Regions from separate parts of the Ideonella lacteola genome, predicted to be linked through region 3. Evidence: predicted binding sites of a transcription regulator. Region 3 holds the regulator's gene; each other region holds the start of a gene.

Region 1 (10,675 bases), on a different contig from region 3:
CGGCGGCGCTTGGCTTCGGATTCGTCGATGAGGCCGGCATTCAGATCGGCGTCGATCGCCATCTGCTTGCCGGGCATCGCATCCAAGGTGAATCGTGCGCCGACTTCGGCGATGCGCTCGGCACCCTTGGTGATCACAATGAAGTTGATCACCACCAGGATCGCGAAAACGATCAAGCCGACGGCAAAGTTGCCGCCAATCAGGAAGTGGCCGAAGGCCTCGATCACCTTGCCGGCGGCGCCGGGGCCGGTGTGCCCTTCGATCAGCACCACGCGCGTGGACGCCACGTTCAGCGACAGGCGCAGCAGCGTGGTGACCAGCAACACCGTGGGGAAGGCCGCGAAGTCCAGTGGCTTGATCATGTTGGCTGCGACCAGCATGACCATCAGCGACATCGCGATGTTGAAGGTGAACAACAGGTCCAGCGCGAAGGGCGGCAGCGGCAGCACCATCATCGCGAGGACCATCACGATGAACACGGGGGCCATCAGTGCCTTGACCATCGCGGCGTTCTCGCCGAACAAGGCTTGCAGTTGCTGTTGAATGGCGTTCATCGGGCTTGGGAAATACAGCGTGTCGGGCGGTGGCCTCGTGAGATGGCATGTTGCCCATGCGCCTCGAAAACCTGAGCCGGAAAAGCGGCGGAAAACGGGCGCTTCACTGGTGTGGCTTGCGGTTCGGCGGCGGGCGCGTCGGTGCGGCTCAGGTTCCGGCGTGAATCACGTCACGCCGAGATCGAATTCGCAGCCGGGTGGGTGGGCGTGAGGTCGCGCCGCAAGCCGTCGGGGGGGCCGCCCGCCAGGGGGCGTCAGTGGGCCGGCCGGTTCTTGCCGTGGAACGACGGCGAGTGCGGGTCCAACTCGTCGGGCACGCTCACATCGGGCTGAGCGATCGCGGCATTTGGCGTGCGCCGCAGCGCGTACACCCACGCCAGCACCTGCGCGACGGCAGCGAACAGCGAGGCGGGAACCTCCTGGTCGAGCTCGCAGTGCGCGTACAGCGCCCGCGCGAGCGGTGGCGCCTGCAGCACCGGCACCTTCGAATCGCGCGCAATGTCGCGGATCTTCAGCGCCAGCAGGTCGGTGCCCTTGGCGATCACCCGTGGGGCGCCCATCTTGGTGTCGTCGTACTTCAGGGCGACGGCGTAGTGGGTCGGGTTCATCACCACCAGGTCGGCTTGGGGCACCGCGGCCAGCATGCGCTTGCGTGCCATCTCGCGCATGCGCGCCTTGATCTTGCCCTTGACCTCGACGTTACCCTCCGCGTCCTTGTGCTCCTGCTTCACCTCCTCGTGCGTCATCTTCAGGCGTTCGAGCCAGAGGTGACGTTGCAGCGGCACATCGATCAGCGCCCAGCCCCCCACCACCAGCAGCATCAGGCCGAAGCCGCCGGCGATGGTTTGAGACAGCGTGGCGATGCCTTCGGGCAGCGGCATCGCCAGCAGCTGGGTGAGGCCCTGCCACTGGGACTTGAGGTACACGCCGCCGACCACGCCCACCACCGTGGCGAGCACGATGGTCTTGAGCAGGTCGAGCAGATGCTGTTTGGAGAACAGCCGGCCGATGCCGGCGATCGGATTGAAGCGGCTGAGGCTGGGGTGCATCGCCTTGAAGCTGACATTCCAGCCACCGCCCAGCACCGCGGCCAGGATGGCGACGGCAGCCATCAGCATGCCCATGGGCACGATGACCAGCATGCCCTTGAGGCCGAGCGACCAGAAGTACTCGCCCATCGAGGCCGGATCGGCAATGGTCTCGTGATTGAAGCGCAGGCCGGCGGTGAGCAACTCCTGCATCCAGCCCGACAGGGGCCGCGCCGACGTCATCATCAGCGCGCCACCCATGGCCAATGCCGCGAAGTGCGACAGATCCCGCGATCGGGGTATCTGCCCTTCCTCGCGGGCCTTGCCCTTCTTCCGCTCTGAGGCGGGTAAGGTGCGGTCTTGGGCAGAGTCAGCCATGTCGGCGCCCATGGTGCCTGCCCACGTACGCGGACTTGAGCCCGAAAAGCGTGGCCTTGTCGTGGCATTTCTGCGGCGACAGCGCCCGGCCGACGCCGGTGGCCGCAGGCGCGGCAATAATCCACGCCGCCGTGGACAAGACCTTGCCTGTTCTCAACCCTGCATCGGCCTCCGGGCTGCCCGCCACCCTCGGGCCCGGTGCCGAACTGGCGCCTGCGGTCGAGCCGATCGAGCCGATCGAGCCGATCGAGACGCCGGAGCGGTGCCGCAATTGCGGCACGGTGTGGCCCCAGCCCAGGCCCAACTACTGCGGGCACTGCGGCCAGGAAACGAACCTGAAGCCACCGACTCTGCTCGAATTCGCGCAGCAGTTTGGCGGCAGCTACATCTCGATGGAAGGTGCGCTGTGGCGCACCTTGCTGCTGTTGCTGTTCCGGCCCGGGCGCTTGACGCGCGAATACCTCAGCGGCCGCAAGCGCCGCTATGTGTTGCCGCTGCGGTTGTACCTGACGATCAGCGTGGTGGCCCTCTTGGCGTTGCAATGGTCGGGTGCCATGCAGCCCGAGTCGGGGCGGGACTTCGTGCGATTTGACGGCTCGGACGAAATCAACAACACGCGCCTCGAGATCACCGAGGCCATCAAGGCCGGCATGGAGGACGGCCACTTCGTTTGCAATGGGCTGCCGGCCTCATGGTGCAAACAACTTGAAGATCGGTTCACGCTGGATGCCAAGGCGATGGAGCGCGAGCTCAAGCAGGTGCCCAAGCGCTTCGTGTCGCACTGGGGCAGCGCCATGTTCGCGCTGCTGCCGCTCTATGCGTTCTTTCTGAAGATCATCTACTTCAACCGGCGCATGAGGTGGTCCGAACACCTGGTGTTCGCGTTGCACCTGCATGCCTTCATCTTCGCGATGGTGCTGGTGAAGATCAGCGGCGTGCCCTGGTTGGGCAACGTGGCGCTGGTGGCGATACCGATCTATTCGGTGATCGCCTTGCAGGTGGTTTATGGCGGCCGGTGGTGGGCGAGCACCTTGCGCGTGCTGACACTCGGCTTCTCGTACTTTGTGGCGCTCACCACCGCGATGGCCTTCGTGGCCATTTGGGCCTTCGTCGCCTGACGGGGCGCCGAGTTCGATGGGCGGTTCGCGGGGCGCGGCGCCGAAGGTGCCAACGCCCCACTGGGCCCGTCAGTTCGACAGGCTGGACAGCACGCCCTGGATGGCTTCCTTCATCTTCGTCTTGGCCAGATCCTGGCACTGCTCGCGCGTGGCGTTCGGCAGCGCGTCGAAGGCGGTGGCGGTCTTGCTGGGCTTGAACACCAGCGACTTCGCCACCGTGGCCGGCATCATCATCACGCGGGCCGTGATGACGCAGACTTTGGACGCCGTGAAGCCGCCTTCGACCTCACTGACGAAGCCCCAGCGCTTGACGGGGTAGAGCTTGTTGAGCTTTTCGGTCTTGCCAGCCAGGCTCTCGGCCCAGACGGCCTGGGCAGTGGCTTTGTCGAGCACGCCTTCGGTCGAGTGGTCCAGCGTGATGTAGACCGGCTCGGCTGCGTGGGCAGCCATCGACAAGGCGAGCAGGGGAGCGGCAATCAGACAAGCGGCAGTGCGGGTTTTCATGGGGTTCCTTGGACGGCGCATAACCCCGCTCCCGCGGGGCGGCGAAAGTATACGCAGCGCACCTGTGTGTCGAGGCCGAAAACTGGCAGGGCAATCCCTGTTGTTCGTGGCATCGGCCACCCGTGCGCAGGCCGGCCGGTGCACGAAGTGGCTGCTGCTTCACCGGCCCGGTGCGCGCCGCCCCGGATGGGAGCGCCAAGCGCCCCCAAAAGTGATCGCCGCGACGGCGCGCCAACACGTCTTGGCTACGAACACTCGTAGGCCAGACCGCGGCGTTTCAAGCGCCCGATGGCGTGGTGCCCGGCAGCAAGATGCCCTTGTCCACCTTGTCGATCTGGGTGTGGCCGCAAAAGGCCATCGTCAGATCGAGCTCCTTGTGGATGATCTCCAGCGCCTTGGTCACGCCGGCCTCTCCCATCGCGCCCAGGCCGTAGAGAAACGCGCGGCCGATGAGCGTGCCCCGCGCGCCAAGCGCCCGCGCCTTCAGCACGTCCTGGCCCGAGCGGATGCCACCATCCATCCACACCTCGATCTGCGATCCCACCGCGTCGGCGATGGCCGGCAGCGCCTCGATCGACGAGGGGGCACCGTCGAGCTGGCGGCCGCCATGGTTGCTGACGATGAGCGCATCGGCGCCCGAATTCGCGGCGAGCTGGGCGTCCTCCACGTCCATGATGCCCTTGAGGATCAACTTGCCGCCCCAGCGCTTCTTGATCCACTCGACATCGGCCCAGCTCAGCGCCGGGTCGAACTGCTCGGCCGTCCAGGCGCTCAGCGACGACAGGTCGCCCACACCCTTGGCATGGCCGACGATGTTGCCGAAGCTGCGGCGCTTGGTGCCCAGCATGCCCAGGCACCAGCGCGGCTTGGTGGCGAGGTTGATCAGGTTGGCGATCGTTGGCTTCGGCGGGGCCGACAGGCCGTTTTTAAGGTCCTTGTGGCGCTGGCCGAGGATCTGCAGGTCCAGCGTCAACATCAGCGCCGAGCATTTGGCGGCCTTGGCACGATCGATCAGCCGTTCGATGAAGTCGCGGTCGCGCATCACATAGAGCTGGAACCAGAACGGCGCAGTGGTGGCCGCGGCCACGTCTTCGATCGAGCAGATGCTCATCGTCGACAAGGTGAAGGGCACGCCGAACTTTTCAGCCGCGCGCGCTGCCAGCATCTCGCCATCGGCATGCTGCATGCCGGTGAGCCCGGTGGGCGCGATGGCCACCGGCATCGCCACGCGCTGGCCGACCATCGTCGTGGCGGTGGAGCGGCCTTCCATGTTCACGGCGACCCGCTGCCGCAGCTTGATCTTGCCGAAATCGGCCTCGTTGGCGCGGTAGGTGCTCTCGGTCCACGAGCCCGAGTCGGCATAGTCGTAGAACATGCGGGGCACGCGCCGCTGGGCGAGTACGCGCAGGTCTTCGATGGTGGTGATGACGCTCATCCGCTGTCTCCGGGCGCTGTGTGTGGTTCGGCCTGGATGCTAGCGGCGGGCACGCCGCGCTGGGCGGAAAGAAATTCAGGCCGTGGCGGAAACCAAGGCCAGCCCCTCGGCTGCCACGCGGGCGCCCAGATCACGCAACCACGCGTCCAGTGCTTCGGCGGCCGGGCTGGGCGTGGGGGTGTGGGTCAAGTGGTAGGCGGTGTCGCTGGGCACCATCGGCGTCTGGCCCGGCCCGAAGACCGGCCGAAGCTCACCGCTGTGCAGCCACTGGCGCGCCAGCGCAGGGCGGGCCAACACCACGCCCTGGCCACAGCGCGCCGCCTCGAGCACCAGGCCGAGGTCGACCAGGCGAGGGCCCGCGTCGGGCTCGGGCCAGTCGAGCCCCTGGGCGCGAAACCAGGGCAGCCACGGGTCGACCGGGGTTCGCAGCAGTGGCAGCCGGGCGAGATCGGCCGGGCCACGGAGGGCTTCGCCCTCCAACAGCGCCAGGCTGGCCAGCGGCACCAGGTGGTCACGCCACAGTGGCGGCGGCGTGTCGGCATCGATCGGCCCGTGTCGCACGGCCACTTCGGCGTCGGCACCGGCCAGATCGAGAAAGGGGACCGACAGCACCACCTCCAGCTCGATGCTTGGGTGGCGCTCGGCGAACTCCGGCAGCGCGGGCACCAGCACCTGCCGGGCGAAGGTGGGTGGCGCGCTCAGCCGCAGCTTCTGCTTGCGCTGTTCGGCGCGTTGGTGCAGCGGCATCGAGGCGAGCAGCGCCAATGCGCTGCGCACCTGCACCAGGTACTCCTTGCCCACGGCGGACAGGGTGAGTGTCTTGGCGCCCCGTTGAAACAGCGCGACGCCCAGCAGCTCTTCCAGCGCGGCGATGCGCTTGCCCACCGCGCTGGCCGTGATGGCCAGCTCATCGGCCGCGCGCTCGAAGGTGCCCAGTCGGGCCGCCGCTTCGAAGCCCCGCAGCGCATCGAGCGATGGCAGGCGAAGGTCGCCGGTCGGTGGCAGGCTGGGCTGGGGCGAGCTGGGTGTCGTCACGCCACGCACTGTAGAGCGTTGTCCAGTGAAACGGAGAAATCGGATGTTCGCCGGTGTTTGGCAGGGCGCGCAGCATGGCGCGGAGCGCAGCTCAGGCTGTACGCCTGGGCAAGGGTCGCAACGCCGCGGCGCGCCCTGCCAAGCACCGGCCCACAGGGTGGGCACCTGCCGGCGGCGCACTCGGCGTTGCCAGTGCTCGCCGGGTGTCCAACCCGGCTGCGCTTGGTGCCTTGATTGCATCGCCGGCAGGTGTCCACGAACTTCCGATTTCTCCGTTTCACTGGACTTGGCGACTCGATCGGGCCTCAGTCCTCCCATGGCTGCAGCCCCAGGTACTGGGCACCGAGCACCAATGCCAGGCTCTTGGCCTTTTGCTCCAGTGCGGCGGGAAGCGGGGCCGGGTAGCTGTGATCAACGGTGGCCAGCGTCAGGCCGGGGCCCTTGTGTGCGGCCTCGCCGGGGCGGGATTGCGCCCCCAGGATGACGGACAGAAAGGAGGGCGAATGGTCGGCGATCTGGCCCCAGTGGATGGTCACCGCCAGCCGATCGAAGGGCACCTGCACCAGGGTCTCGGTGGGCTGATCGTTGCGCACCGCACAGGCATAGATCCAGGTCCGTGAAGCGCCATCGAGCAGCAAGAGGTTGTGCTCCTTCATCGGCGGTAGCGCTTGGGCGTATCGGAGGGCGACACCCAGGCCCACCAGCCCGCTGAGGCCGAACAGGCCGATGGCTTCGCCGGCACTGCCACCACCGACCAGCCCCAGCATGCCGCCGATGATCATCAGGCCCAGCAGGCCTGCCAGCGCACCGTACATCCAGGTGACGAAGAAATCACCGTGGCGCTCCAACCCCTGAAGCCAGAAGTGGGTGTAGTTCGCGATCACCGGCTGATCCTGGCTCAGCAGCCTTTGCAGGTCGGCCGGATCGGGTGAGCCCAGTTCCGAATGCATCACGCATCGCTGGTCCGGCGGCGGCAGGCGCGTGGCGAGTGATTCGATCAGCGCTGTGGCGGAAGCGGCTTCGCTGGCGGGCGGCGAGGGGGTCTGCATCCGACCGCATCTTGCCAGCCCGCGGCGGTGGTGGTGCCAGCCCGCGGCGGTGGTGCCGGCGCAGGGCGCGCCGCCTTCCCCGTCAGACCGAGGTGGCGGTTTCGGCGGGGGCCGGGGCCGATGCGGGTGAGCAACTCGCGCCACCGCAGCCCGTCATGCCCTGGGACACCGGGGGCCGGGCGATGGCGCCGGTGGCGGTGTCGTAGCCCACGTTCTGCAGATGCGCGGCCAGGGCCGCATCCATCGACTGTGCGTGGATCGGGAACCAGGCGGCCAACTCGGGCAGCAGGCGCTCCAGGGGGCCGAAGTCGGCGCCTTCGCGGGCGACGCGAGCCACTTCCCGCATCAGCCCCAGCACCTGGGTGTGCTGGAACGTGTGGCAGTTCTCGGGCGAGAAGCCGGTGGCGGCCATCCAGCGGTCTTCTTGCGAGAAGTGCCCGTCGGTGTGGTCGACCAGTGCCTGGAAGGCCTCCAGGCCGGCCAGGTGGGACTGGGCCAGTGCCGCTTCGGCCGCCCCCAGCAACGCGACGAATTCTTCGTGCGTCGCGTCCATCTGCGTGTGGGCCAAGGCGAGTTCGTCGGACCAGGTCAATGTCGGCATGGCGTTCGTCTCGTGGGGCAGGTTGATGAGGCGGGCTGGGGTGCGATTCTCACCGAGCCGTGCGGTGATGCCGCATCTCGCCGTGCCTGCCTTGATCTGGCGCAAACACTGTCAATGTGCGGCGAGCGACGGCCACAATCGGGCCATGTCGAGCGAGCCCTCAGCCCCTCCGGCCCCGCCAGCCACTTCCGCCGCGACCCCGGGCTGGGCGCGGCCCTTGTGGTTGCTCGCCGGTGCGGTGGCGTTCATCACCGGGTTGGTGGGTGTCTTCCTGCCGCTGCTGCCCACCACACCCTTCGTGCTGTTGGCAGCGTTCTGCTTTGCGCGGGGCAGTGAACGCTGGGAGCGCTGGCTGCTGCAGCATCCCCGGTGGGGCCCGATGGTGCGCGATTGGCGGGCGCGGCATGCCGTGCCGCTGCGGGCCAAGCAACTCGCCACGGTGATGATGACCCTCAGCTCGCTGTGGGCGTGGTGGGTCATCCCGTCGGCGTGGCGCTATGTGCCGGCCGTGTGTTGCGCCGCCACTGCGTTGTGGCTGTGGCGGTTGCCCACCCGCTGAGCGGCAGGGCGCCCACGGCGCGGCAGGCTCAGCTGCGGCGCCGCTTGGGGGTGAAGTTCAAGGTCGCATCGAGCTTGGCGGGTGCAGCGCCGACCTGGATCTTGACGGGCGCCTGATCCTGCAACTGGTCGGGGTGCCACACCACCAGCTCGGCCGCGCCATCGGGCACGCCTTCGATCCGGGCAGTGCCTTTGGCGTCGGTCTTGCCGAACCACGACGTCCCGCTGACATAGACCTGCCCGCGCATCGAGCCGTGGATGTGGCAGCCCAGGCCGATCGGGCCGGCGTGTTCGGCCTTCACATCCACCGTGTTGGTGCCGGACTTTTTCTTCGGCGCGGCGGCCGGCTTGGTGTTGTAGTCGTCATAGCCGCCGTAGCTGCTGTTGTCGCGCGGTGGTGCACCGGTGCCGTCCAGTCGAAGCTCGAAGTACTCGACCGCCGGCATGCTGCCCAGCGGGCCACTGGGCACGGAGCGCACATGGTGATCGTAGGTGTCCTTGTTGACGAAGCGCAGCGTGCTGCCCAGCGGTACCACCGTGAGAAAGGGCTGGAAGCGCAGGTTCTCTTGCGAGATCACCACCGGCGCCGCGGCCGGCTTGGGCGCCGGCTGATTGGGCACCTGGATGAGCACCACCACATCGGCGGCGGGCTGGCCGTCGCGGTCCAAGACTTGAACATCGAGGGTGCCTGCCTGTGCGGCCGCAGCGGTGAGGGCCAGGGCCATGGCGGCGAGTCGGGGCAACGGACCTGGGGGCAGGGTGTAGGGCATGGTGTTTGGGGATGTGCGGTGGGGTGGGATGGGCGTTGAAAGCGTGTCGGTCAGGGCACGTTGACGATGTCGCGGTGCATGGGCGCCAGTTTGCCGAGCAACTGGTTTTGTGCGCTGAAGGGGATGCCGCGGGCGTCCATCGCCTGCTGCAGCACTTCCACCAGGGCGTTGAAATCGGCACGGGTGATGTCCACCCCGTTGTGGACGCTCTTCATGTCCGGCCCATCGAGCCGGCACGGGCCGCCGGCCACCTCGCAGATCTGGTCGACGAGCTGAGCCTTCACGTGGGCCTGGTCGACATCCTTGAAGAACGGGTTCATGCGCGGATCGGCCAGCAGGCGCTGCATGAAGTCGTCCATCAGGGCGACCAGGCCGGCGCGCTCGCCGAACTGCTGGTAGAGCGTGGCATCGGCGGCCTGGGCCACCCGCACACCGGCCAAGGTGGTGAGCAGGCAGGTGGCGATCGCCGCGCTGCGCAGGAGTGACGTGATCGACATGGCGCGGGTGCTCCTCAGAAGGCGATCTGGGCCGACAGGTAGGCCCCGGTCTGCCGCTGGGTGATGACAGCCGGGACGATGTGGCCCAGGTCGACGTAGGCGAGCGTCATCGAGATGTGTTTGTTCGGCGCCCAGGCGACGAACAGATCGGCCCAGTCGTCTTCTTTGAGCCCCTCGCCGAGGATCGAGGGGTTGAGGTTGTCGGGCTTCGCCCGGTATTCGGCGCCGATCGCGAGGTCTTTGCGCAGCAGCCACGCGATCGAGACTTCCGGCTGCAGGCGGTAGGCGTCGTGCGCTGTGCCGCCGAAGCCCAGCAAGCCGTTCTGGTTGGCCCGGGTCAGGCGCAGGGTGCCGTTCAGCAGCACGCCCTGCGCCAACAACAGCTTGGTGGCGCTGAGGTAGAGGTCGGTACCGGAGAGATCGGCCCCGAGGGCCTTCAGCGTGGGCTCCAGGCCGGCAGCGTCGGCACGCTTGTGTTCCAGGCCGATCGCCAACTGGGGCATCCAGCGGTCGCTGTCCAGCACCGCGTCGCCAGCGAAGCGCCACTTCAGCCCGACGATGTCTTGCTTCAGGTGCAGGCCGGGCAAGCCCAGGGCGGTGCCGGTGGCGCCGGTGTTGAAGTCCTGCCGGGCGATGGAGAGTTCGAATCGGTCGTCGATGCCCACGGCGGCACCGGCGGCGTTCATCGCGTAGTCCTGGGTCACCACCCGGGTGGCGTGGGCCGTGGCGCCGAACTGGTGGCGGGTGGCATAGCTGGCCGTCACGGCCCAGGGGGTGAGGCCGCCGCCCGCGGCACCGTCGATCGAGCTGACGCCACCGGTGAGCAGCAGCTTGCCGTTGCCATGGGTCAGAGGGGGGGCTGGTTCTTCGGCGCGCGCCGTGGGCAGTGAGGCGGTCAGTGCCAAGGCGGTGAGGGCCAAGGCCAGCGGGGGTCGTTGTCGGGTCATGCGGTCTCGGTGCGTCAAAGGGGGGTGGAACCGATGGTGAGCCGGGCTCTCCGGCGGACCTACGTCAACTGCGCTCGATTGGATGCATGCCGGCGCCACGGCGGCGCTGATGTCTCGCCTCCGGCCGGGCCCGGTGTGGCATTGTTCACGCCGCAAGGGCTTGCGCGCATCATGGCCCCTGGCGGCGTGCGGGGGATCTCG
Region 2 (10,675 bases), on a different contig from region 3:
TCCTCCGGGCCACATGGGCAACCATCGTGGCCCTTTTTTTTTCGGGCGTGCCGGGCGCCGGATGGGGAGCCGGGCTTTCAGTGGCCGCGGATGCGTCGCACCAGCGCGGTGGTCGAGAAGCCATCGACGAAGGGCAGCGCCAGCGATCTGCCGCCCCAGCTTTGCACCAGGGGCGTTTCGGCCAACTGGGCCATGTCGTAGTCGCCCCCCTTCACATAAATGGCCGGCTTCAACTGCGCCAACACCGCCAACGGCGTGTCTTCCTCGAACAGCAGCACGGCGTCCACGCTCTCCAGGCTCGCCAGCAGGTAGGCGCGGTCCATCTCGCGGTTCAGCGGCCGATCGGGGCCCTTGCCGAGGCGGCGCGCCGAGGCGTCGCTGTTGACCGCCACGATGAGGCGCTCGCCCAGGGCTCGTGCGGCGGCCAGGTAGCTCACATGGCCCCGGTGCAGCACGTCGAAGACGCCGTTGGTGAACACGGTACCGGGCTCGCTGCCATGGCGCGCCACGGCCTGCTCCAGGCTCAGCAACTTGCGGGCAGGGTCGAAGCGGTCGAAGGGGGTGGGGGGGCTCACGGGGCGTGATTGTGGCCCCGTGGGCGCCTGCACGACGGGGTTACGAATTTAATGACAGTTGACTGTCTTTAAATGGTGTCGTTTAATGGCGCCATGTCTTCCGCCGACAACGCGTCTCGCTACTCGCTCGAATCGCTCGCCACGCTGGCCGGCCTCACGCCGCGCACCGTGCGCTACTACATCCAGCAGGGTCTGGTCGACCGGCCGCTGGGTGAGAAGCGCGGGGCCCACTACGTGACGAGGCACCTCGAGCAACTGCTGCAGATCCGCCGCTGGGTCGACGCCGGGCTCAGCCTCGAGCGCATTGCCGAGCTGCGTGCGGGCTCGCCAGACGACCCCGCGCCCCAGGCTGCCCGGCCCGGCAGCGTGGAGGTGTGGAGCCGCCTGACGTTGGCTGATGGACTGGAGGTGCACCTCGAACCCGGCCGCGCCGGGCTCAGTGCTGAACAGGTGCGGCGCCTGATCAGGCGCTTCACCGAGGCGTACCGCGAGGTGCGCTCGAACGACAACAAGGAATCCACATGAGCCATCCGGACAGCCTGATCGGCCTTCGCCATCGCGAGGGCCAGGCCACACCCGTGCTGCAGCACGTCACGATGAATGCCAGGCTGGAGGGCCTGCTGCTCGATGCCACGGTGCGCCAGCGCTATCGCAACACCACGGACAAGACGCTGGAGGTGGTCTACACGTTCCCGCTGAACGAGGGCGCGGTGCTTCTGGGCTTCAAGGTCACGCTCGGCGGCCGAGTTTCCGAGGGGCGGGTGATCGAGAAGGTCGAGGCCGAGCACCGCTATGAGCAGGCGATGGACGAAGGCGATGCGCCGGTCATGCTCCAGCGTGCGGGCGATGGCCTGTTCACCGCGAACCTGGGCAACTTCAAGCCCGGCGAAGAGGCGGTGATCGAGTACCGCTTCGGCCACTTGCAGGCCGTGGAGCAGGGCCGGGTGCGCCTGTGCGTGCCGACCACCGTCGCGCCACGCTACGGTCATGCCGTCACCCAGGGCCAGCTGCAGCCGCATCAGGTGCCCGAGGCCTCGCTGGTGGCCGAGTACCCGTTCGAGTTGACGCTTGAACTCGACGCCTCCTGGAACGGCTCGGCGCTGCACTGCGCCACGCACCGCGCGGCGTTTGCGATGACCGAGGCCGGTGCGCGCCTGACGCTGGCCGAACGCGCGTGGCTCGATCGCGACGTGGTCGTCACCGTCGACGCGCCGTCGTTCGTGTCGTCGGTGCGGCGCGTGGCCGATGTGGGCCAGCAGGTGGTACTCGCATCGTTCCTGCCCACCCAGACACGGCCGCCGCGCGCCAGCATCGACCTCAAGCTGCTGGTGGACTGCTCAGGTTCGATGGCGGGCGACAGCATGAACTCGGCCAGGGTGGCGCTCAAGCGGGTGGTGCAGCAACTGCGCGCCGAAGACCGCTTCAGCTACACACGGTTTGGCACGACGGCGCGCCATGGCTTCCAGCGGCTGGCGGTGGCCAAGCCTCACCATCTGGCGATGCTGCAGGCCATGATCGACACCACCCAAGCCGATCTGGGCGGCACCGAGATGCTGTCGGCGCTGCAGGCCACCATCGCGCTGCGTGGCACGCAAGAGCAGGCCGACATCCTGCTGATCACCGACGGCGAGGTCTGGAACGCCGAGCCGATGATGGAGGCGGCGGCCGCCTCCCGGCACCGCATCTTTGCGGTGGGGGTGGGCGCCGCGCCAGCCCATTCGCTGCTGCAACGGCTGGCCGAGGCCAGCGGCGGCGCGTGCGAATTCGCCACCCCGGGTGAGAGCCTGGAGGCTGCGGTAGATCGGATGTTCACCCGCATCCGCCAGCAGCCGCTGGGCCGAGTTCGCCTGCAATGGCGCGGTGCCGAGGCGCACGCCCCCGCGTGGGTGGCCGGGCTGCCTGGCCAGGTGTTCGCGGGCGACATGGTGCATGTGTTCGCCGGGTTCGAAGGGGCCGTGCCGGCCGAGGTGGCGCTGGTGGCTGAAGACGGCGACACATTCGTCGCGCAGGGCAGTCTGCCGGCCAGCGCCGAACACCAGGCGGCCCCGGAGTCGGCGCAGGCCGGCGCGGCCAGCCTGGCGCGGATGGCGGCATCCGCCCGTCTGGGCGGGCTCGATGACGAACAGGCCCTGGCACTCGCGCTGCGCTACCAGTTGCTGACCGACCGGACCCACTTCCTGGTGGTGCACGAACGCTCAGATGCCGACAAAGCCACGGATCTGGCCGAGCTGCACACGGTGGCGTCGATGCTGGCAGCCGGTTGGGGCGGCATGGGCGAGGCGGCGGCGGCGGCGGGCATGCCGCCACCGATGGCGATGCTGGCCGTGCCGGCGCCGGCCGACATGCGCCGACGCAGTGTGGCGGCGGTGCCGGGTGCCATGTTCAAGAAGCTGGCCGACATGGTGTCGAGCGATGCGCCTGCCGAGCGAGGCCGTGGCGTCATCGCCCGTGCCCAGCCGACGGCCGATGCCGACGCGGTGCTGCAAGCGGCCCTGCATCACCTGGCCACCGGCCGCCACGATGGGCTGGCGGCGGCGATCGAGGCGCTGAACCCGGACGATTCGATGCGCCAGGCCCTGAGCCGGCTGTCATCGCTCGGCCTCGACGCCGACACGGCCTGGCTGCTGCTGGTGCATTGGCTGGCCGGCTACCGCGGTGGCGACTTGGGCGACGAGGGGGAATCGGTGGCCGAGCGTGTGCTGTCGTCGGTGTCGGCCGAACAGTGGCGCGGTGCGCTCGAGGCCCTCGTCGACAGCCTGGGATGACACATTGGGCAGCGTCCCCTGTCGGATGGCGCGCGGGCTCGGGCGCCGGGCGGCCTGACGCAAGTCAAGACCGCCCGGCGCTGCGCCACCCAGAATCGCGGCAGGAGACAAACACATGACGATCACGCTTCACCAGATTGAAGCTGCAGTGGACGAGGTGCTGGCGCGTATCGACGGCCCCATCGTGCTGGGCATGCCGCTGGGCATCGGCAAGCCCAATCCTTTCGTGAACCGGCTGTACCAGCGTGTCAAGGCCGACCCTTCGCGGCAGCTGACCATCGTCACGGCCCTGAGCCTGGAGGTGCCCTCGGGCCACAGCGAGCTGGAGCAGCACTTCCTCGGGCCGCTGGTCGAGCGCGTGTTCCAGGACTACCCGGACCTCGACTATGTGAAAGACCTGCGCGGCCCCGGCCTGCCGCCGAACATCGAGGTGCGCGAGTTCTTCCTGAAGACAGGCGACTACCTGACGAACGAGCTGGCGCAGCAGCACTACATCAGCACCAACTACACCTTCGTCGCGCGCGACATGCTGGGCCAGGGCCTGAACGTGATCGCGCAGGCCGTGGCGGAACGCGTGGTCGACGGGCAGCGCCAGATCAGCCTGTCGAGCAACCCCGACGTGATCCAGGAGGTGGTGGAACGCTTTGCCGAGGCCGACAAGCCGCTGCTCACGGTCGGTGTGGTGAACCGGCAGATGCCCTTCATGCTCGGCGGTGCCTTGGTCGAGCCGGCGTTCTTCGACCTGCTTTGCGACGATCCGGCCGGCACCCACACCCTGTTTGCACCGCCCAATGCCAAGGTGAGCACCACCGACTACGCCATCGGCCTGCATGCCAGCAGCCTGGTGGCCGATGGCGGCACGCTGCAAATCGGCATCGGCTCGCTGGGCGACGCGATCGCCCAGGCGCTCATCCTGCGCGACCAGCATGGCGACGAGTACCGGCGCATCCTGGCGGCGATCTGCCCGCAGGGCCTGCAAGGACGCGAGCTGTCACCGTTCCGGCAGGGCCTCTATGGCTGCTCGGAAATGTTCGTCAACGGCTTCCTGCAATTGATGCAGGCCGGCATCGTGCGCCGCGAGGTGTTCGCCGACCCGACGCTGCAGACGCTCATCAACGAGGGCCGGCTCGACCCCAGGCAACTGCCGCCGAACGTGCTGGAGCTGCTGGCCGAAGAGGGCCGCATCAGCCTGCCGCCCACCCCCGAAGACCGTGAGTGGCTGCAACGTTTCGGCATCCTCGATGGCGAAGGCCGCGTCGGCCCGCGCCTGACCGGGGGCGTCTGCATGACGGGTGGGTTCTTCATCGGCCCGGGAGACTTCTACGAGCGACTGCGCACGATGGCCGACGGCGAGCGGGCGCGCATCGACATGACGCGCATCGACTTCATCAACCAGCTCTACGGCAAGGATGCGGAGGAAACGCACCTCAAGCGGGTGCAGCGCGTCAAGGCGCGCTTCATGAACACGACGATGAAGGTCACCCTGCTCGGCGCGGCGGCCAGCGATGCGCTGGAAAGCGGCGCTGTCGTCAGCGGCGTGGGCGGGCAATACAACTTCGTCGCCATGGCGCATGCGTTGCCGGATGCCCGCTCGGTGCTGATGCTGCGGGCCACGCACGACACGCCGGACGGGCCGGTGAGCAACATCGTCTGGAGCTACGGCCACACCACCATCCCTCGCCATCTGCGCGACATCGTGATCACCGAGTACGGCGTGGCCGACCTGCGCGGCCAGAACGACGGCGAAATCGTCAAGCGCCTCATCGCCATCGCCGATTCGCGCTTTCAGCCCGAGCTGGTGGCGGCTGCCAAGTCGCACGGCAAGCTCGACGCGGCCTGGCAACTGCCCGAGAGCTGGACGCACAACACGCCGCAGGCGCTCGATGCCCAGCTTCACCCGTTCACCCAGGCGGGTTTGCTGCCCGGCTTTCCCTTCGGCACCGACCTCACCGCGGACGAGCTCAAGATCGTCGCAGCGCTGCGGCGGCTGAAGAAGGCCACCCAGCATCCGGTGGAGCTGGTGGCCATGGCGCTGCGGAGCTTATGGGAGAACAAGGAGGCGCCGCCGGCTTACCTGCAGCGCCTGGGCCTGGATGAAGCGCAGGGCTTCAAGGCCTTGTTCATCAAGAAGCTGTTTGCGGGCAACCTCTGAGCTTGTCCAGCCAGAGTCGGTTCAGCAGCTCGTCCAGCGCCATCACGAAGCCAGGTGTGTCGAACAGGGGTGAGCGGCCGCGCTCGGCGCGCAGGCGCTGGCGCCAGGCCTGGCGCTCGTTGGGGTGCGCGACCAGCCGTTGGGCCAGGGCTTCCAGTTCGCCGGTGCTGTGGCACACGCCCTCGGGCAGGCCGGCGGCACGCAGCAGGCTGGCGCCGACGCGGCTTGCGAAGGCGTTGCCGATCAGGGTCAGCACCGGCACGCCGGCCCACAGGGCATCGCTCACCGTGGTGTGCCCGTTGTAGTAACGGGTGTCCAACACCAGATCGGCCAGCGCCAGCCTTTCCAGGTGGCGAGGCTTGGACCAGATCGGGGCGAACACCAGCCGGTCGCGCGCCACGCCAGCCGCCTCGGCCGCGGCATAGAGGCGCTGTCTGGTTTCGATCGGGCCGTCGACCAGCCAGAGGATCGCGCGCGGCGCCTGGGCCAGCAGGCGCATCCACAGCGCGAAGGTGTCGGCGTCCAGCTTGTAGTGGGTGCAGAAGCAGGCGATCACCACCGCGTTGTCGGGCAGGCCGCAGTCGGCCCGGGTCAGGCCGGTGGAGGCGACGCGCTGCGCATCGTCGGTGCATTGGTAGCTGTGCGGCAGCTGGGCGATGCGCTCGGTGTAGGCGGGCTGGGCGTCCATCGGCGTGACGGTGGCGTCGCCGATCACGGCGTCGAACCACGGCGCGCAGGCGGCGCCCGGGTAGCCGAGCCAGGTGATCTGCAGCGGGGCCGGGCGCAGCGCGAACACACCGGGCCGCGCGTCGCGGGTGTAGCCCTTCAGGTCGATGAGGATGTCGATTTCGGCGGCGCGCAGGGCCTGGGCCAGCGCACGGTCGTTCAACGGGCTCACGTCGTGGAAGGCGTCGACATCGCGCTTCAGGCCGCGCCGGTAGTCGCTGTGGTCATCCGGCCCGAACGACCAGGCGCTCACCTCGAAGCGGGTGCGGTCATGCCGGGCGAACACGCCCCGCATCAGGTGCATCGTGGCGTGGTTGTGGAAATCGGCCGAGGCGTACGCCAGGCGCAGGCGAGGGCGGTCGATCACCGGCCTTGCCGGCAGCGGCATCCCGGCGCGGCGCGCGATGTGCGCGGCGTGGCGCGCGGCGATGGGCGCGATGTCGGCATCGCTCAGCGGCAAGGGCAGCGACAGCACCGAAAACGGCGAAGGCGGGTCGAATGGGGTGGTGGTTGGGGCGGTGGATGCGGCAGTGAATGGGGTGGGCTCGGCACTCAGCCCTTGCACCAGCGCCTTCAGCCCGGCGTCGTCGGGCAAGCCCGCCCAATCGCACAGTTGTTGGCGCAGGTGCACCACCTGCAGTTGAACGCCCAGGTGGCCCGGCTGCAGGGCCTGGCAGCGTTCGAGCTCGTCGAGCGCCTCGACGTGTGCGCCCCGGGCGAGGTGGATCGACGCCAGGTTGAACCGGGCGGCGAAGTGGGAAGGCGAGGTGCTGAGCAGGCTGTCGTAGTGGCGCTGCGCCTCGTCGAGCCGCTGCATCGACTGCAGGGCCAGGCCCAGGCTGTAGCGGGCACCCGAATGAGCCGGCTGTGCCTGGACGACCATCTCGAAATGCGGCAACGCATCGGCCGGGCGGTCGGCGCGCTGCAAGCCGATGCCCAGGTTGTAGTGCGCTTCGAGGCTGCGGGGCTGCAGGCTGACGGCTCGCTCATAGGCCGAGAGGGCTTCGCTCAGCTCGCCAAGGTCGAGGCAGGCGTTGCCCAGGTGCAGCCAGGCCTCGGTGAAATCGGGCTGGAGGTCGAGCGCCGCCTTGGCGGCCTGTTTGGCGGCCTGTAGCGCTTGCGGCGCCGGTCCGAGCTGTCGCCAAAGGTCGGACTGCTGCGACAGCGCATGGGGATCGTTCGGCTTCAGGCGCAGGGCCTCGGCGTACAAGGGCTCGGCCAGCGCGAGCGCGCCACGGGCCTTGTGCAGGTTGGCGAGGTTGCGCCAGGCGTCCGCGTAGCCGGGGTCCACGTCGATGGCGCGGCGGTAGGCTTCAGCCGCCCGCCCGGTGGCACCCTGGCGCCGCAGGATGGCGCCCATCAGTGCCCAGGCGTCGGCGCGCTGGGGCGCGCGCAGCAGCGCACCCACCGAATCGGCCTCGGCCCGACGGGCGTCGAACTCGGCGGATTGGTAGTGGCCGTAGGCGCGCTGCACCCAGGCCGACGCCTCGCTGGGCGGCGTGCCGTCGTGGCGGGGCAGGGTTTGGCGCGCCAACTCGCCCAGCGCCGCGGCCACGGCATCGCGCACGGGCCGCCAGTCGCCACGCGCCGACTGCCGGAACAGACGTGCGCTGGGGTACCAGGCACTGCGGGTCTCGTCCAGGCCCCAGCGCCAGTCGTGGTGGAAGGGCAGCGTCACGAACACCGGTTTGCCCATGGCACCTGCCAGATGGGCCACCGAGGTGTCGGACGTGATCACCAGATCCAGCTCGGCGATCACCGCGGCGGTGTCATCGAAGTCCTGGATCTCGGTATCGAGGTTCACGAAGTGCGGCGGCAGCGTCTGGCCGGCGAGGTCGCGCTGGCCGTCGCCTTTTTGCAGCACGAACCAGCGCAGGCCCGGCAGGCGCAGCCAGTCTGCAAACGGTGCAAAGCGTGGTGAGCGTTGCGCATCGTTCTTCACGTTGGGATTGCCCGCCCACACCCAGCCGACCGCGAGCTCGCGATCGCGCTGCCAGCCGCGCTGGACGAGGCGCTCGCGCCAGCCCAGGCAGCGTGCGGCATCGGGGTGCACATAGGGCACCAGCGTCGGCAACGCATCGTCGGCCATGCCCAGCACATGGGGCAGGCTCATCAGTGGCACATGGCAATCGAATGCCGGCAGGGCCGGGGCGGGCCGGCCGCGCTGGCTCACCGCATCAACGCCCGGCGTGCGGGCCACCAGGCCCATCATCTCGCCCAGCACCTCGACAATCACCCGGCCGCCGCGCCGCTTCACCTCGGGCAGGAAGCGCAGGAACTGCAGGGCATCGCCAAAGCCTTGTTCGGCCCAGACGAGCACGGTTCGGCCGTTCAGCGGCGAGCCGTCCCACCGGGGTTGAGGGCAGTCGCGCGGCTCGGGCTGGCGGCGCGCGAAGCGCCATTCGTAGTCGGTGAAGCCGGCGGCGTACTGGCCGTGCAGCAGTCGAGCCAGTGCGAGGTTCCAATGGCCGTCGACATGGCCCGGGTCGCGCTGGACGGTGGCTTCGAAGGTGGCGAGCGCGTCGTCCCAGTGGCCGAAGTGTTCGAGCGCCACGCCCAGGTTGTGCAGCGTCTCGACGTGGTCGGGGTTCAGCCGGACGGCCTCGCGGTACGCGGCCAGCGCGCCGACCTCGTCTTCACGATCGCGCCGCAGGTTGCCCAGGTTGTTCCAGGCATCGGGGTAGTCGGGCTGCAACTGCGTGGCACGCCGATAGGCCTGTTCGGCCAGATCCAGGTCGCCCAGGCGCTTGTGCAGGATGCCGCGCAGCGTCCAGCCATCGGCACGTTGGGGCTCGGCCTTCAGGGCGGCTTCGGCATACGCCAACGCCTCTTCGTCGGCCTGGGCCTGGTAGAGGGTGAAGGCGCGCTCGATGTCGGTGGCGGGCCAGGCGGGCACCGCGGCCAGGGCCGCGGGCTTGAGCTGCTGGCGCTGGCGCCACGCCATGCGCTCGTACAGATGCTCCAGATCACGCGTCCACGCCGCGCTGTCGAACAGGGGCACGCTCAGGCGCTGGGCGGCGAGCCGCTGTTTGAGCGCTTGCAGGCGTGCAGGGTCCTGCGCCAGTGCCACCGCGAGGTCGACATAGGCCTCGGCGCTGGCGGTGGCCAGCTCCGGCACGCCGGCGGCGTGCAGCAGGCTGGTGGCCACGCGCGAGGCGAAGGTGTCGCCGGTGCGGGTGAGCACCGGCACACCGACCCACAGTGCATCGCTGCAGGTGGTGTGGGCGTTGTAGGGCTCGGTGTCGAGCATCAGATCGGCCAGTTGCAGGCGCCCCAGGTGCTCGGCCAGCGGCTTCTCGGGGGCGAAGAAGAGGCGGGCCGGATCGAGGCCGCGCTCGCGCATCTCGCGGCGCAGGTTGTCCTCGGCCAGCGGGTTCGAGCGCAGCAGCCACAGCACGGTGTTCGGGGCACGCCGCAACACTTGGCACCAGCGGTCGAAGACCGCTTCGGTGATCTTGTAGCTGTAGTTGAAGCAGGCCAGCACCACCGGCGGGCCGTCTTCGTGGCCAGGCACCGACACGGGCAGGCCCGCTTCCGCCCGCGAAGGGCAGGCGCCGACGGCGCGTTGGCGATCGTTGGGCTGGTAGCAGTGCGGCAGCTGGGCGATGCGTTCGTCGTAGTCGGCTGCGTGCGCGAGCGGCGTGACGATCGGGTCGCCGATCACGTAGTCGGCGAAATCGGCCCCGAGCGTGCCGGGGTAGCCCAGGAAATTGACCTGCACCGGCGCGGGGCGCAGCGCGAGCACGCCGCTGCGGGTGTCCCGCGTGTAGCCCTTGAGGTCGACGAGGATGTCGATGCCATCGGCCCGGATGCGGTGGGCCAGGTCTTCGAGGCCGAGCGAGGCGCATTCGATGAAATGGTCGACCGAGCGCTCCAGTCGCGCACGCATCGCGCTGCCATCGTTCGGGCCGCAGCTGTAGGCGAAGACCTCGACGCGGCGGCGGTCGTGGCGCTCGAACACTTCGGCCATCAGGTAGGCGGTGGCGTGGGCATGCAGGTCAGACGAGAGGTAGCCGATGCGCAGGCGTGCGTCGTTCCGCGGCGCGGCGGGTGGCCAGGTCATCTGCGGAGCGCGGGCGAGCGGTGCGGCGTATTGGCGGGCCACCCACTGCTGCGCACAGCGGCGCTGCTGGGCCCGGCTGGCGGGCAGCGCCAGGTAGGCAAAGGGGAACACCGGGTGCGTGGGGCCGGCCAGCGGGTCTTCGCCGCCCGCATCCACCGTGGCGATCACCTGCGCGGTGGCCTCCCGCGCGCCGGCAAAGTCGCAGGCCGCCTGCAACGCGCGCAGCAGCGAGGTCTGGGCCAGGCTGTAGTGCGGGTCCAGCGCCAACGCCGCGCGGTAATGCGCGATGGCGTCGGCCGAGCGCGCGGCGTCGTTGTAGAGGTTGGCGAGGTTGTATTCGGTGGGTGCGCAGCGCTCGTGCGACAGCGATTGCTGGAACAACTGCTCCGCCTCC
Region 3 (10,675 bases):
CTCGCGGTACTCGCGCGGCAGGCCGTCCATGGTGTCGCCATTGATCCCGTCACCGCCCAGCTCGGCCACCAGCCGCGCCGCCGCCTCGGCCAGCGGGCGCCCTTCGTCTCGGGTGCCCGTGTCCCATGGCATCACCGGGAAGAACACCCGCACGCCCCGCCGGTGGAAGTCGTCGACCATCGCGCGCACAGCAGGCACGCCGCCCGGCATGTCGCGCAGCATGTCGAGCTGGTTGCGGTTGTCGATGCCGATGTTGGGATAGATGGGCCAGATCAGCACGCTGTCGATGCCGCCGTAGCGCTTCTCGAGATCATCGAGGTAGCGATCGACCGTGTAGCGGCGCTGCTGGGGGTCGTACAGGTATCGGTCTTCGACCATCGCTTGGGGCTGCACGAAGCTGCGCTGCGTCCACTGCAGGTCGGCACGGCCATAGCGCGCGCCGTCGTGACCCAGACGTTGCCGCTGTTCCTGACGCCAGGCCTGCATCGCCTGCCACCACGCATCGCGGGTGCCCGCGACATCGCGCTTCCAGTTGTTCAGGCGGGCCATCCAGTCAGGCTCACCCAGGTCTTGCTGCGCGGGGCCAGCGATCTGGCTGCCCCGCACCTCGATCTTCACCTCTTGCCCCTGCGCCATGGCAGCCCCTGTCAGTGTCAGCGCAGCCGCGGCGCAAGCGGCCGGCCGCCCGGTTCGGCACAGCAGGCCGACGATGGTGTTTGAAAGCGATTTCACCCTTTCATTCTGACCGTCCGTGCGCACGCTGGCGAACGGTAGTTGCACGGACGCGTTCTGCGTCTTGGGCGTTGATAGGGCCAACCCACCGCGGTCTCCGAGACCGCCAACAACAAAAAACCCCGGGCCGCGCGAGCGGGCCGGGGTTGCTTGGGCCGCGGGAGCACGAGGCGCCCGCGCCGGGAGAACTTACATGTTCTCGATCATCACCTGGCCGAAGCCCGAGCAGGAGACCTGCGTCGCGCCGTCCATCAGGCGGGCGAAGTCGTAGGTGACCTTCTTGCTCTGGATGGCTTTTTCCATCGAGCTGATGATCAGGTCGGCGGCTTCGATCCAGCCCATGTGGCGCAGCATCATCTCGGCCGAGAGGATCTCGGAACCCGGGTTCACGTAGTCCTTGCCGGCGTACTTCGGGGCGGTGCCGTGGGTGGCTTCGAAGCAGGCGACAGAGTCCGACAGGTTGGCGCCCGGGGCGATGCCGATGCCGCCCACTTGCGCGGCCAGCGCATCGGAGATGTAGTCACCGTTCAGGTTCAGGGTGGCGATCACCGAGTATTCGGCCGGGCGCAGCAGGATCTGCTGCAGGAAGGCGTCGGCGATCGAATCCTTGACGATGATGTCCTTGCCCGTCTTCGGGTTCTTGAACTTGCACCACGGGCCGCCGTCGATCAGCTCGGCGCCGAATTCCTTCTGGGCCAGGGCGTAGGCCCAATCACGGAAGCCACCTTCGGTGAACTTCATGATGTTGCCCTTGTGGACGATGGTGACGTTGGGCTTGTCGTTGTCGATCGCGTATTGGATGGCCTTGCGCACCAGACGCTCGGTGCCTTCGCGCGAGACCGGCTTCACGCCGATGCCCGAGGTGTCGGGGAAGCGGATCTTCTTGACGCCCATTTCCTCGATCAGGAACTTGATGACCTTCTTGGCCTTCTCGCTCTCAGCTTCCCACTCGACGCCGGCGTAGATGTCTTCCGAGTTCTCGCGGAAGATCACCATGTCGACCTTCTGCGGCTCCTTCACCGGCGAAGGCACGCCAGCGAAGTACTGCACCGGGCGCAGGCAGACGTACAGGTCGAGCTCCTGGCGCAGGGCCACGTTCAGCGAACGGATGCCGCCGCCCACGGGCGTGGTCAGCGGGCCCTTGATCGAGACGACGAACTCGCGCAGTGCGGCGAGCGACTCTTCGGGCAGCCACACGTCGGGGCCGTAGACCTTGGTCGACTTCTCGCCGGCGTAGATCTCCATCCAGTGGATCTTCTTGGCGCCGCCATAGGCCTTGGCGACCGCTGCGTCCACCACCTTGATCATCACCGGCGTGATGTCAAAGCCGGTGCCATCACCCTCGATGTACGGAATGATCGGGTTGTTCGGGACGTTGAGCGAGAAGTCCGCATTCACGGTGATCTTCTGCCCGCCCTCGGGCACCTTGATGTGCTGGTACATGCTTGCCAAGCTCCGCGCTCCGTGTAGGAGGTTGTGAAAAGGGTTTTCGGAACCCGAAATTCTAGTTCAGCCGACCTGTCACCCGGCTGACCACCCTGGAGACGGTCCGGTCGGGCCTCTGACGCCCGGCGCTGCCGCTCTCAAACGCCAGAAAACTGTCGGAAAAACGCAGGAAAGCCCCGGGAACCTCGCCGGGAAGGGTAGTGAGTCGAGCACCCATCAGCTCAGGCAGAACGCCACCAGGCGGGTCAGCACGTCGTGGCCCAGCGCCCACACCGAGGCGCCGGCCAGCAAGGCCCCCGCCAGGCGGATGGCACCGGCTTCCACACCGGCGGTGATGCTGCGGCCACTGGCGGCGCTCCACCGGGCCCACAGCCACGGCGCCACGCCCAGCGCCGGCGCCGTCGCCAACCCAAAGACCAGCATGACCGCAGCGCCGCCCATGGAATCGTTGGCCAGCGCGGCCACGACCAGCGCCGATTGCAGCAGCCCGCACGGCCACGTCACCCAGGCCAGACCCAGGCCACCGGCCTTGACCGGGCCCCGCATGCGTTGCCAGCCCTGCGCATCCGGCCGGGCCGCCGAGGTGGGTGTGCGCCCTGCCCGTTCCAGCCACTCGGGCTGGCGACCGCGAACCAGCAGCCACAGGCCGAGCGCCAGCGCCGCCACGTGCAGCACCGCCCAGATGGGCCTCAGGGCCGGGCTCAGCGCGCTCCAGCGCGACACGGCCCCGACACTGGCCGCCGCCAGCGCGCCCGCCAGCGTGTAGGCCACGAGCCGGCCGGCATGAAACGCTGCCCAGCCCTCGCGCCGACCGGCGCCGCAGGCCCGCACACCCGCCGCGCTGGGTGCAGCGCACATGGCCACGCAGTGCACCGAGCCCGCCAGGCCCATCAGCAGCGCGGTCAATACCAAGGCGCCGTTCATCGCCCCGTGCCCTCGCCCAGCCTCTCAGATGATGCGCGAGAAGCGCTCGCGCACGCGATCGGCTTGCAGGTGCTTGTCGAACACCATCGCGATCGCGCGCACCAGGAACCAACCCGGCGCCGTCACCTGTACCGAATCGGACTCGATGGTCACCAGCCCTTCGGCCTCGAAAGCCGCCAGCTCGTTCAACTCGGCCCGGAAGTGGTCGCGGAACTTGACCAGGTAGGCCAGCTCGATGGATTCGAATTCGACCCTGCCCTGACACATCAGCGCCATGATCACCGCGCGGCGCAGCAGATCATCCCGCGTGAGCGCCAGGCCGCGAACGGTGGCGAACTGGCCGCGGTGGATCGCGTCGTAGTACTCGGGCAGCGTCTTGGCGTTCTGGCTGTAGGTGGCCCCCATCCGGCCGATGGCCGAGACGCCGAGCGCCACCAGGTCGCAATCCGGCTGGGTGCTGTAGCCCTGGAAGTTGCGGTGCAGACGCCCCTGGCGCTTGGCCACCGCCAACGCATCGTCGGCCAGCGCGAAGTGGTCCATGCCGATGTAGCTGTAGCCATGGCCCAGGAAGCTGGCGATGGCGCCGGACAGCATCGACACCCGGTCACCCGGCGGCGGCAGCGTCGACGGCTCGATGCGCCGCTGCGGCTTGAAGCGCAGTGGCAGGTGCGCGTAGGCATAGAGCGCAATACGATCCGGCCGAAGCTCGCCCACCTGCGCCACCGTGCGGGCGAACGACGCCGGCGTCTGCTTGGGCAGGCCGTAGATGAGATCGGCATTGATCGATTCGAAGCCCAGTTCGCGGGCCGCGCGCATCAGGCCCCGCACCGATTCGAACGACTGCACGCGATGAACCGCCTTCTGCACGTCGGGGTCGAAATCCTGGATGCCGAAGCTGATGCGGTTGAAGCCCATTCGCCGCCACGCGGCCAGCCGCTCGGGGGACGCGGTGCGCGGGTCAACCTCGATCGACACCTCGGCGCCCGGCAGGATACGGAAGGCATCGCCCAGCTCGGCCATCAGGCCTTGGAGTTCTTCGTCGCTCAGGAAGGTGGGCGAACCGCCGCCGAGGTGAACCTGCGACACCGGTTGGGCCGACCCCAGGGCCTTGGCGTGCATCGCGATCTCGGCGCGCAAGGCAAGCAGGTATTCGGCGGCCCGGCTGTGATGCTTGGTGATGACCTTGTTGCACGCACAGTAGTAGCAAACCGATTCGCAGAACGGGATGTGCACATACAGCGACAGCGCCGCCCGGGCACCGACGCTGGCCCCCTCGGCGCGCTGGCGCAGGGCCTGCTCATAGTCGGCCGGGCCGAAGGCTTCGACGAAACGATCGGCGGTGGGATACGAGGTGTAGCGCGGCCCCGGCACGTCGAAGCGCTTGAGCAGCGGCATCGGCAGAACGTCGATCGGGGGCGCGCTGGCGTCGGTGGCCACGGGCGTGGCGGCAACGGTGGAGTCTTCCATGCCGCGATCGTGCCGCTGCCCGCGTCCCCACCACTTGATCTTGCGCAAGCCCGACACGCGGCGCCGGGAGAAAAATCTCCCCGTCATTGAGGATGGTCATGCCCACCACTGAAGTCATTGCATCGATCCAGCCGAGCCCCCCACCGGTGGGTGGCCATACCGAAAGAAATTGCGCATTCAAGGTCGCGTGCTCCAGCTGCAACCTGCGTGAGCTGTGCCTGCCCCTGGGGCTCACCACACAGGAGCTCGAGCGCCTGGACAAGCTGGTGGCCACGCGCCGCAGCGTCCGCCGAGGCGACGCCCTGTTCCGCGCTGGCGAGCCGTTCCAGTCGCTCTATGCGGTGCGCACGGGCTTCTTCAAGACCTGCGTCTCGGCCGAGGATGGTCGAGACCAGGTCACCGGCTTCCAGATGGCGGGCGAGTTGCTCGGCCTGGATGGCATCAGCGGCGATTCGCACTCGTGCGACGCGGTGGCACTGGAGGACTCACAGGTCTGCGTGATCCCCTTTGCCGATCTGGAGCGGCTGTCGCGCGAATTCGTCGACCTGCAGCGCCAGTTCCACAAGATCATGAGCCGCGAGATCGTGCGCGATCACGGGGTGATGCTGCTGCTGGGCAGCATGCGGGCGGAAGAACGCCTGGCCGCGTTCTTGCTGAACCTGACCCAACGCCTGCAGGCGCGCGGCTTTTCACCTTCGGCGCTGGTGCTGCGCATGACGCGCGAAGAGATCGGCAGCTACCTCGGCCTCAAGCTCGAGACGGTGAGCCGCACCTTCTCGAAGTTCCAGGACGACGGACTGCTGGAGGTGAAGCAGCGGCACATCCGCATCCTCGATCAGGCGGGGCTGCAGCAGTTGGTCAACGGCGCCACCTGCTGAGGCACGAAGGCGCCCAGCAGATCGAGCTCGCCCGAGAGTGCCCAGTCCAGAGCGCTCACTCCAGAGCGCTCACTCCAGAGCGCCCACGCAAAACGACAACGGCCCGGAATACCCGGGCCGTTTTCTTTGTCGGTGAGTTCTTTGTCGGTGACGACGGCGGCGCATCCGCCACGCCCCGCCGGCAGTCACTGCGTTTCTGGGTGAACCAGGAACTGCGTGAGCGCCGAAGCCATCGAGATCACCATCCAGAAGACGAGGAACGCCACCGAATACAACGTGGTCGGCTCCCAGGTGACGGGTGTGCTGCCAAACCAGTGCAGCTCGCCCGGGTCCACCAGCGTGAACACCAAGGCCTCGAGCACACCGGCCATCACGAAGGCCGGCCAGAAAATGCAGATCCAACGCGCGGGGCCGGTAGGTGCCGCATGCGCCGTCACCTCCTGGGGAACTGGGAGGGTGGCCATGGCTGCGGCCTCAGGGCTTGGCCGTGGCGGCGTGGTTGCGGGCCTGCAGCGCCGGTGTCAACGAATCCGGCGTGGCCGCTTTCTCACTGACACCGCCACGCTCTTGCAGCGTGAGCACCGGATCGGCGCCTCGCGCTGCGATGAATGCAGTGGCCAGGCTGGCCACCACCACGGCCAGCGGGCCGCCAATCACCATCCAGACAATCGGCAGCCGCCACCACACTGGCGAATCCACGGCCGGTTCACGAGCAGTCGAGGAATTCATCGTGTCTCCTTGGGTGTGCATGAGTTGTCGGCCCATCCTAAGCGCTATCGCGGCACCACGAAGCTGGATCTTTCACTGACACGCGCCGAATTGGCGTTGCCTGCGGCCAGGCGTTCGATGTGGAAGACGATCGGGTGGGCACCGGTGCCCGCCTGGTTGGCCGCCTCGGGAGGAACCCTCACGGCCACGGTCAGCCAGCGGGCTTCGGCGCCCTGCAGGCTCAGCGCGGCCCCCCGCTCGATGGCCACGCCGGGCAGGCCTTCCACCGTCACGCGGTAGCTCTGGGGCGCTTCGGTGACGTTCATCACCTGCAGGCGATAGACGTTCTCGATGTAGCCGTCGTCGACCAGACGCGCGAGCGCCGCACGATCACGCACCACATCCACCCTGAACGGGCTGCGCACCGCCAGGCTGCCGACGAAGGCCCCGGCGATGAGCAGCATCACGGCCGTGTAGATCAGCACCCGCGGCCGAATGATCCGGGCGATGATCTGCCGCCAGCCCAGGTGCTCGGACATGCTGTTCTCGGTGGCGTACCGGATCAGCCCGCGCGGGTAGGCCATCTTGTCCATGATCCCGTCGCACACGTCCACACAGGCGGCGCAGCCGATGCACTCGTACTGCAGGCCCTTGCGGATGTCGATGCCGGTGGGGCAAACCTGCACGCACAAGCCGCAATCGATGCACGAGCCCAGGCCCAGTTGCTTCGGATCGGCCTTGCGCGAGCGCGAGCCACGGGGCTCTCCGCGTTCGGGGTCGTAGCTGATGATCAGCGTATCGCGGTCGAACATCGCGCTCTGGAAGCGCGCATACGGGCACATGTACTTGCAGACCTGCTCACGCATGTAGCCTGCATTGCCGTAGGTGGCGAAGCCGTAGAACAGCACCCAGAACCATTCCCAGGGGCCGAAGCCGAGGGTCATGGCCTCTTCGGCAAGGTGCCGGATCGGGGTGAAGTAGCCGACGAAGGTGAAGCCCGTCCACAGGCCGATCGTGATCCACAAGCCCTGCTTGCCGGCTTTGCGCCAGATGCGGTTCCAGTCCCAGGGGCCTTCGTCGAGCTTCATGCGCTGGGCGCGGTCGCCCTCGAACTTGCGTTCGACCCACATGAAGATCTCGGTATAAACCGTCTGGGGGCAGGCATAGCCGCACCAGAGCCGGCCCGCCACTGCGGTGAACAGGAACAGCGCATAGGCCGAGAGGATCAGCAGACCCGTCAGGTAGATGAAGTCCTGCGGGTAGAGCACCAGGCCGAAGATGTAGAAGCGGCGCGACGCCAGGTCGAGCAACACGGCCTGGCGATCGTTCCACATCAGCCACGGCATGCCATAGAAGACCAGCTGTGTGGCCCAGACCAGCATCCATCGCCAGGTGGCGAAGGTGCCGGTCACCGAGCGTGGGTAGATCTTGCGCTGCTTCTGGTACAGCGAGACGGTTTCCCCGCTGCTCACGTCGCCCACGTCCGCCCCGCCCTGGGGCCCCATGCCGGCAGAGCCGGAGGGCACCGGAGCGATGGGAATCACGCGGGCGGGTGCGCCGCTGGTAGGTGCCTCGGCCATGGACTTCGTTGCTCCGCTCTCAGCGACCCGCCACCTGCGTGCTCTGCGACAGGCTCCAGACGTAGGCGGTCAGCACTTCGATCTGCTCGGGCGTCAGGCGCTGGCCTTGCGGCGGCATCACGTTCGTCTTGCCCTGATTGATCATCGCCAGGATGGCCGGCTCGCCCCAGCCGTGCAGCCAGATCTTGTCGGTCAGGTTCGGCGCGCCGATCGCCGGGTTGCCCTTGCCGTCAACGCCGTGGCAGGCGGCGCAGGCTGCGAACTTGGGCTTGCCCAGTTGAGCCGCGATCTCGTTGTGAGGGCTGCCAGACAGGCTCAACACATACTGCGCCACGTTGCGCACTTCGTCGCCGCTGCCGACTGCCGCGGCCATCGGCGGCATCACGCCGCTGCGCCCTTCGACGATCGTCTTGTGGATGTACTGCGGCAACTGGTCGATGTTGCTGCCCAGCCAGTCGCGGTCGGTCAGGTTGGGGAAGGACTTGCTGCCGCGGCCGTCCGCACCGTGGCACTGGGCGCAGGTGTTGGCAAACAGGCGCTCACCGATCGCCATGGCCTTGGGGTTCTTCGCCAGCTCCTCCACGGGCTTGCCCACGAGGTCGGCGTAGATCGGGCTCATGGCCTGGTGGGCCTTGTCCTGCTCGGCTTGCCACTGGCCGGTGCTGCTCCAGCCCAGCGTGCCTTGCGCGCTGCCGAGGCCCGGGTACAGGGCCAGGTAGCCAACGGCGAAGACCACGGTGATGACGAACAGGCCCATCCACCAGCGCGGCAGCGGGTTGTTCATCTCACGCAGGTCTTCGTCCCACACGTGGCCGGTGGTGTTGTCGTTGGCCATCACCTTGCGGCGGCTGGCCACCATCAGCAGCACCAGGCAGAAGACCAGGCCGGCTACGGTGATGGCGCCGATGTAGATCGACCAACCGGCATTGAAAAAGTCGCTCATGACAAAGTGCTCCGCTGGGCTGAGGTATCGGCCGCATCGGCGGCCGGGTCGGCGAAGGGCAGTTGCGCCGCTTCGTCGAAGGCGCCTTGGCGCCGGCGGTTCAGGGTCCAGGCCATCAGGCCCAGGAACAACAGCAGCGACAGCACGGTGATGGCGCTGCGCCAGGTATTGACATCAAACTCCATGGCGTCACCCCTCACTTGCGCGCGGTTCCGAGCACCTGCAGGTAGGCGACCAGCGCCTCCAGCTCGGTGCGGCCCTTCACGTCGTCCGCGGCCTTGTTGATCTCGTCGTCCGAGTACGGCACGCCCACCAGCCGCAGCGCCTTCATCTTCGGCGCCAGCTCGGCCGGGTCGAGCGCGTTCTTCGCCAGCCAGGGGTAGGCCGGCATGTTCGACTCGGGCACCACGTCACGCGGGTTGTTCAGGTGCAGTTGGTGCCACTCGTCGCTGTAGCGGCCGCCCACGCGGTGCAGATCGGGCCCGGTGCGCTTGCTGCCCCACTGGAAGGGGTGGTCGTAGACGAACTCGCCGGCCACCGAGTAAGGGCCATAGCGCAGCGTCTCGGCACGGAACGGGCGCACCATCTGCGAATGGCAGTTGTAGCAACCCTCGCGCAGGTAGATGTCCCGGCCCGCCAGTTGCAGCGGCGTGTAGGGCTTCAGGCCTTCGACCGGCTGGGTGGTCGAGCGTTGGAAGAACAGCGGCACGATCTCGACCAGGCCGCCAAAGGCGACCGCGGCCAGGATCAGCACGATCATCAGGAAGTTGCTGGTCTCGATCTTCTCGTGACCAGTCGGATGGGAATGGGCTGACATCAGGTTCTCCAGCAAATCGTCAGGCGTGTGCCGTCTGCACCGTGGGGATGGGGGCCACCGCCGCGCGGCTGCTGCGCACCGTCATCCAGGTGTTCCAGGCCATGATGAACATGCCGCTCACGTACAGCAGGCCGCCCAGCACACGGATCACGTAGAACGGATAGGTCGCCTTCACGCCTTCCACGAAGCTGTAGACCAGGGTGCCGTCGGGGTTGACCGCACGCCACATCAGGCCTTGCATCACACCGGCGATCCACATCGCGGCGATGTAGAGCACGATGCCGATGGTGGCCACCCAGAAGTGCAACGCGATGGCGCGGGTGCTGTACATCGTCTTGCGGCCCCACAGACGCGGGATCAGGAAGTACAGCGCGCCGATCGACACGAAGCCCACCCAGCCCAGCGCGCCGGAGTGCACGTGGCCCACCGTCCAGTCGGTGTAGTGCGACAGCGCATTCACCGTCTTGATCGACATCATCGGGCCCTCGAAGGTCGACATGCCGTAGAACGAGAGCGAGACGATCAGGAACTTCAGGATGGGATCGTCACGCAGTTTGTACCAAGCACCCGACAGGGTCATGATCCCGTTGATCATGCCGCCCCACGACGGCGCCAGCAGCACCAGCGAGAACAGCATGCCGATCGACTGGGCCCAGTCCGGCAGCGCGGTGTAGTGCAGGTGGTGGGGGCCCGCCCACATGTAGGTGAAGATCAGCGCCCAGAAGTGGACGATCGACAGGCGATACGAATACACCGGGCGATCGGCCTGCTTCGGGATGTAGTAGTACATGATCCCGAGGAAGCCGGCCGTGAGGAAAAAGCCGACCGCGTTGTGGCCGTACCACCACTGCACCATCGCGTCTTGCACACCGGCGTAGGCCGAGTAGCTCTTGAACAGGCTCACCGGCACTTCAGCACTGTTGACCACGTGCAGCAGGGCCACGGCGATGATGAAGGCGCCGAAGAACCAGTTGGCCACGTAGATGTGCTTGACCTTTCGGGTGCCCACCGTGCCGAAGAACACGATGGCATACGAGACCCAGACCACAGTGATCAGCAGGTCGATCGGCCATTCGAGTTCGGCGTATTCCTTGCCGGTGGTGATGCCCATCGGCAGCGTCAACACCGCCAGCAGGATCACGAGGTTCCAGCCCAGGAAGGTGAACATCGCGAGCTTCGG

The links. The regulator FNR, encoded in region 3, switches genes on or off when oxygen is low (the NO sensors DNR and NnrR bind a similar motif). The targets are predictions, from matches to a motif close to TTGATNNNNATCAA.
Region 1: the regulator FNR is predicted to act here: its motif matches at 7,794-7,807, upstream of AACH06_RS17255 (hemerythrin domain-containing protein).
Region 2: the regulator FNR is predicted to act here: its motif matches at 3,395-3,408, upstream of AACH06_RS00385 (acetyl-CoA hydrolase/transferase C-terminal domain-containing protein).

Annotation. Positions count from the first base shown of each region.
Region 1 is NZ_JBBUTG010000011.1:53,032-63,706, reverse strand. Features, by position in the region: gene flhA (flagellar biosynthesis protein FlhA) at 1-554, opposite strand, end outside; gene flhB (flagellar biosynthesis protein FlhB) at 809-1,960, opposite strand; gene AACH06_RS17280 (DUF3667 domain-containing protein) at 1,996-3,078, shown strand; gene AACH06_RS17275 (hypothetical protein) at 3,148-3,582, opposite strand; gene AACH06_RS17270 (alpha-hydroxy acid oxidase) at 3,860-5,017, opposite strand; gene AACH06_RS17265 (LysR substrate-binding domain-containing protein) at 5,093-6,052, opposite strand; gene AACH06_RS17260 (hypothetical protein) at 6,358-7,101, opposite strand; gene AACH06_RS17255 (hemerythrin domain-containing protein) at 7,184-7,702, opposite strand; gene AACH06_RS17250 (YbaN family protein) at 7,848-8,261, shown strand; gene AACH06_RS17245 (cupredoxin domain-containing protein) at 8,290-9,030, opposite strand; gene AACH06_RS17240 (group I truncated hemoglobin) at 9,081-9,527, opposite strand; gene AACH06_RS17235 (DUF3034 family protein) at 9,542-10,474, opposite strand.
Region 2 is NZ_JBBUTG010000001.1:105,801-116,475, forward strand. Features, by position in the region: gene rfaE2 (D-glycero-beta-D-manno-heptose 1-phosphate adenylyltransferase) at 78-530, opposite strand; gene AACH06_RS00375 (helix-turn-helix domain-containing protein) at 669-1,100, shown strand; gene AACH06_RS00380 (VIT domain-containing protein) at 1,097-3,340, shown strand; gene AACH06_RS00385 (acetyl-CoA hydrolase/transferase C-terminal domain-containing protein) at 3,456-5,492, shown strand; gene AACH06_RS00390 (O-linked N-acetylglucosamine transferase family protein) at 5,464-10,675, opposite strand, start outside.
Region 3 is NZ_JBBUTG010000012.1:118,318-128,992, reverse strand. Features, by position in the region: gene AACH06_RS18620 (formylglycine-generating enzyme family protein) at 1-732, opposite strand, end outside; gene icd (NADP-dependent isocitrate dehydrogenase) at 922-2,175, opposite strand; gene AACH06_RS18610 (sulfite exporter TauE/SafE family protein) at 2,395-3,102, opposite strand; gene hemN (oxygen-independent coproporphyrinogen III oxidase) at 3,127-4,569, opposite strand; gene fnr (fumarate/nitrate reduction transcriptional regulator Fnr) at 4,662-5,447, shown strand; gene AACH06_RS18595 (hypothetical protein) at 5,633-5,911, opposite strand; gene AACH06_RS18590 (nitrogen fixation protein FixH) at 5,922-6,176, opposite strand; gene ccoG (cytochrome c oxidase accessory protein CcoG) at 6,221-7,735, opposite strand; gene ccoP (cytochrome-c oxidase, cbb3-type subunit III) at 7,755-8,678, opposite strand; gene AACH06_RS18575 (CcoQ/FixQ family Cbb3-type cytochrome c oxidase assembly chaperone) at 8,675-8,863, opposite strand; gene ccoO (cytochrome-c oxidase, cbb3-type subunit II) at 8,875-9,495, opposite strand; gene ccoN (cytochrome-c oxidase, cbb3-type subunit I) at 9,515-10,675, opposite strand, start outside.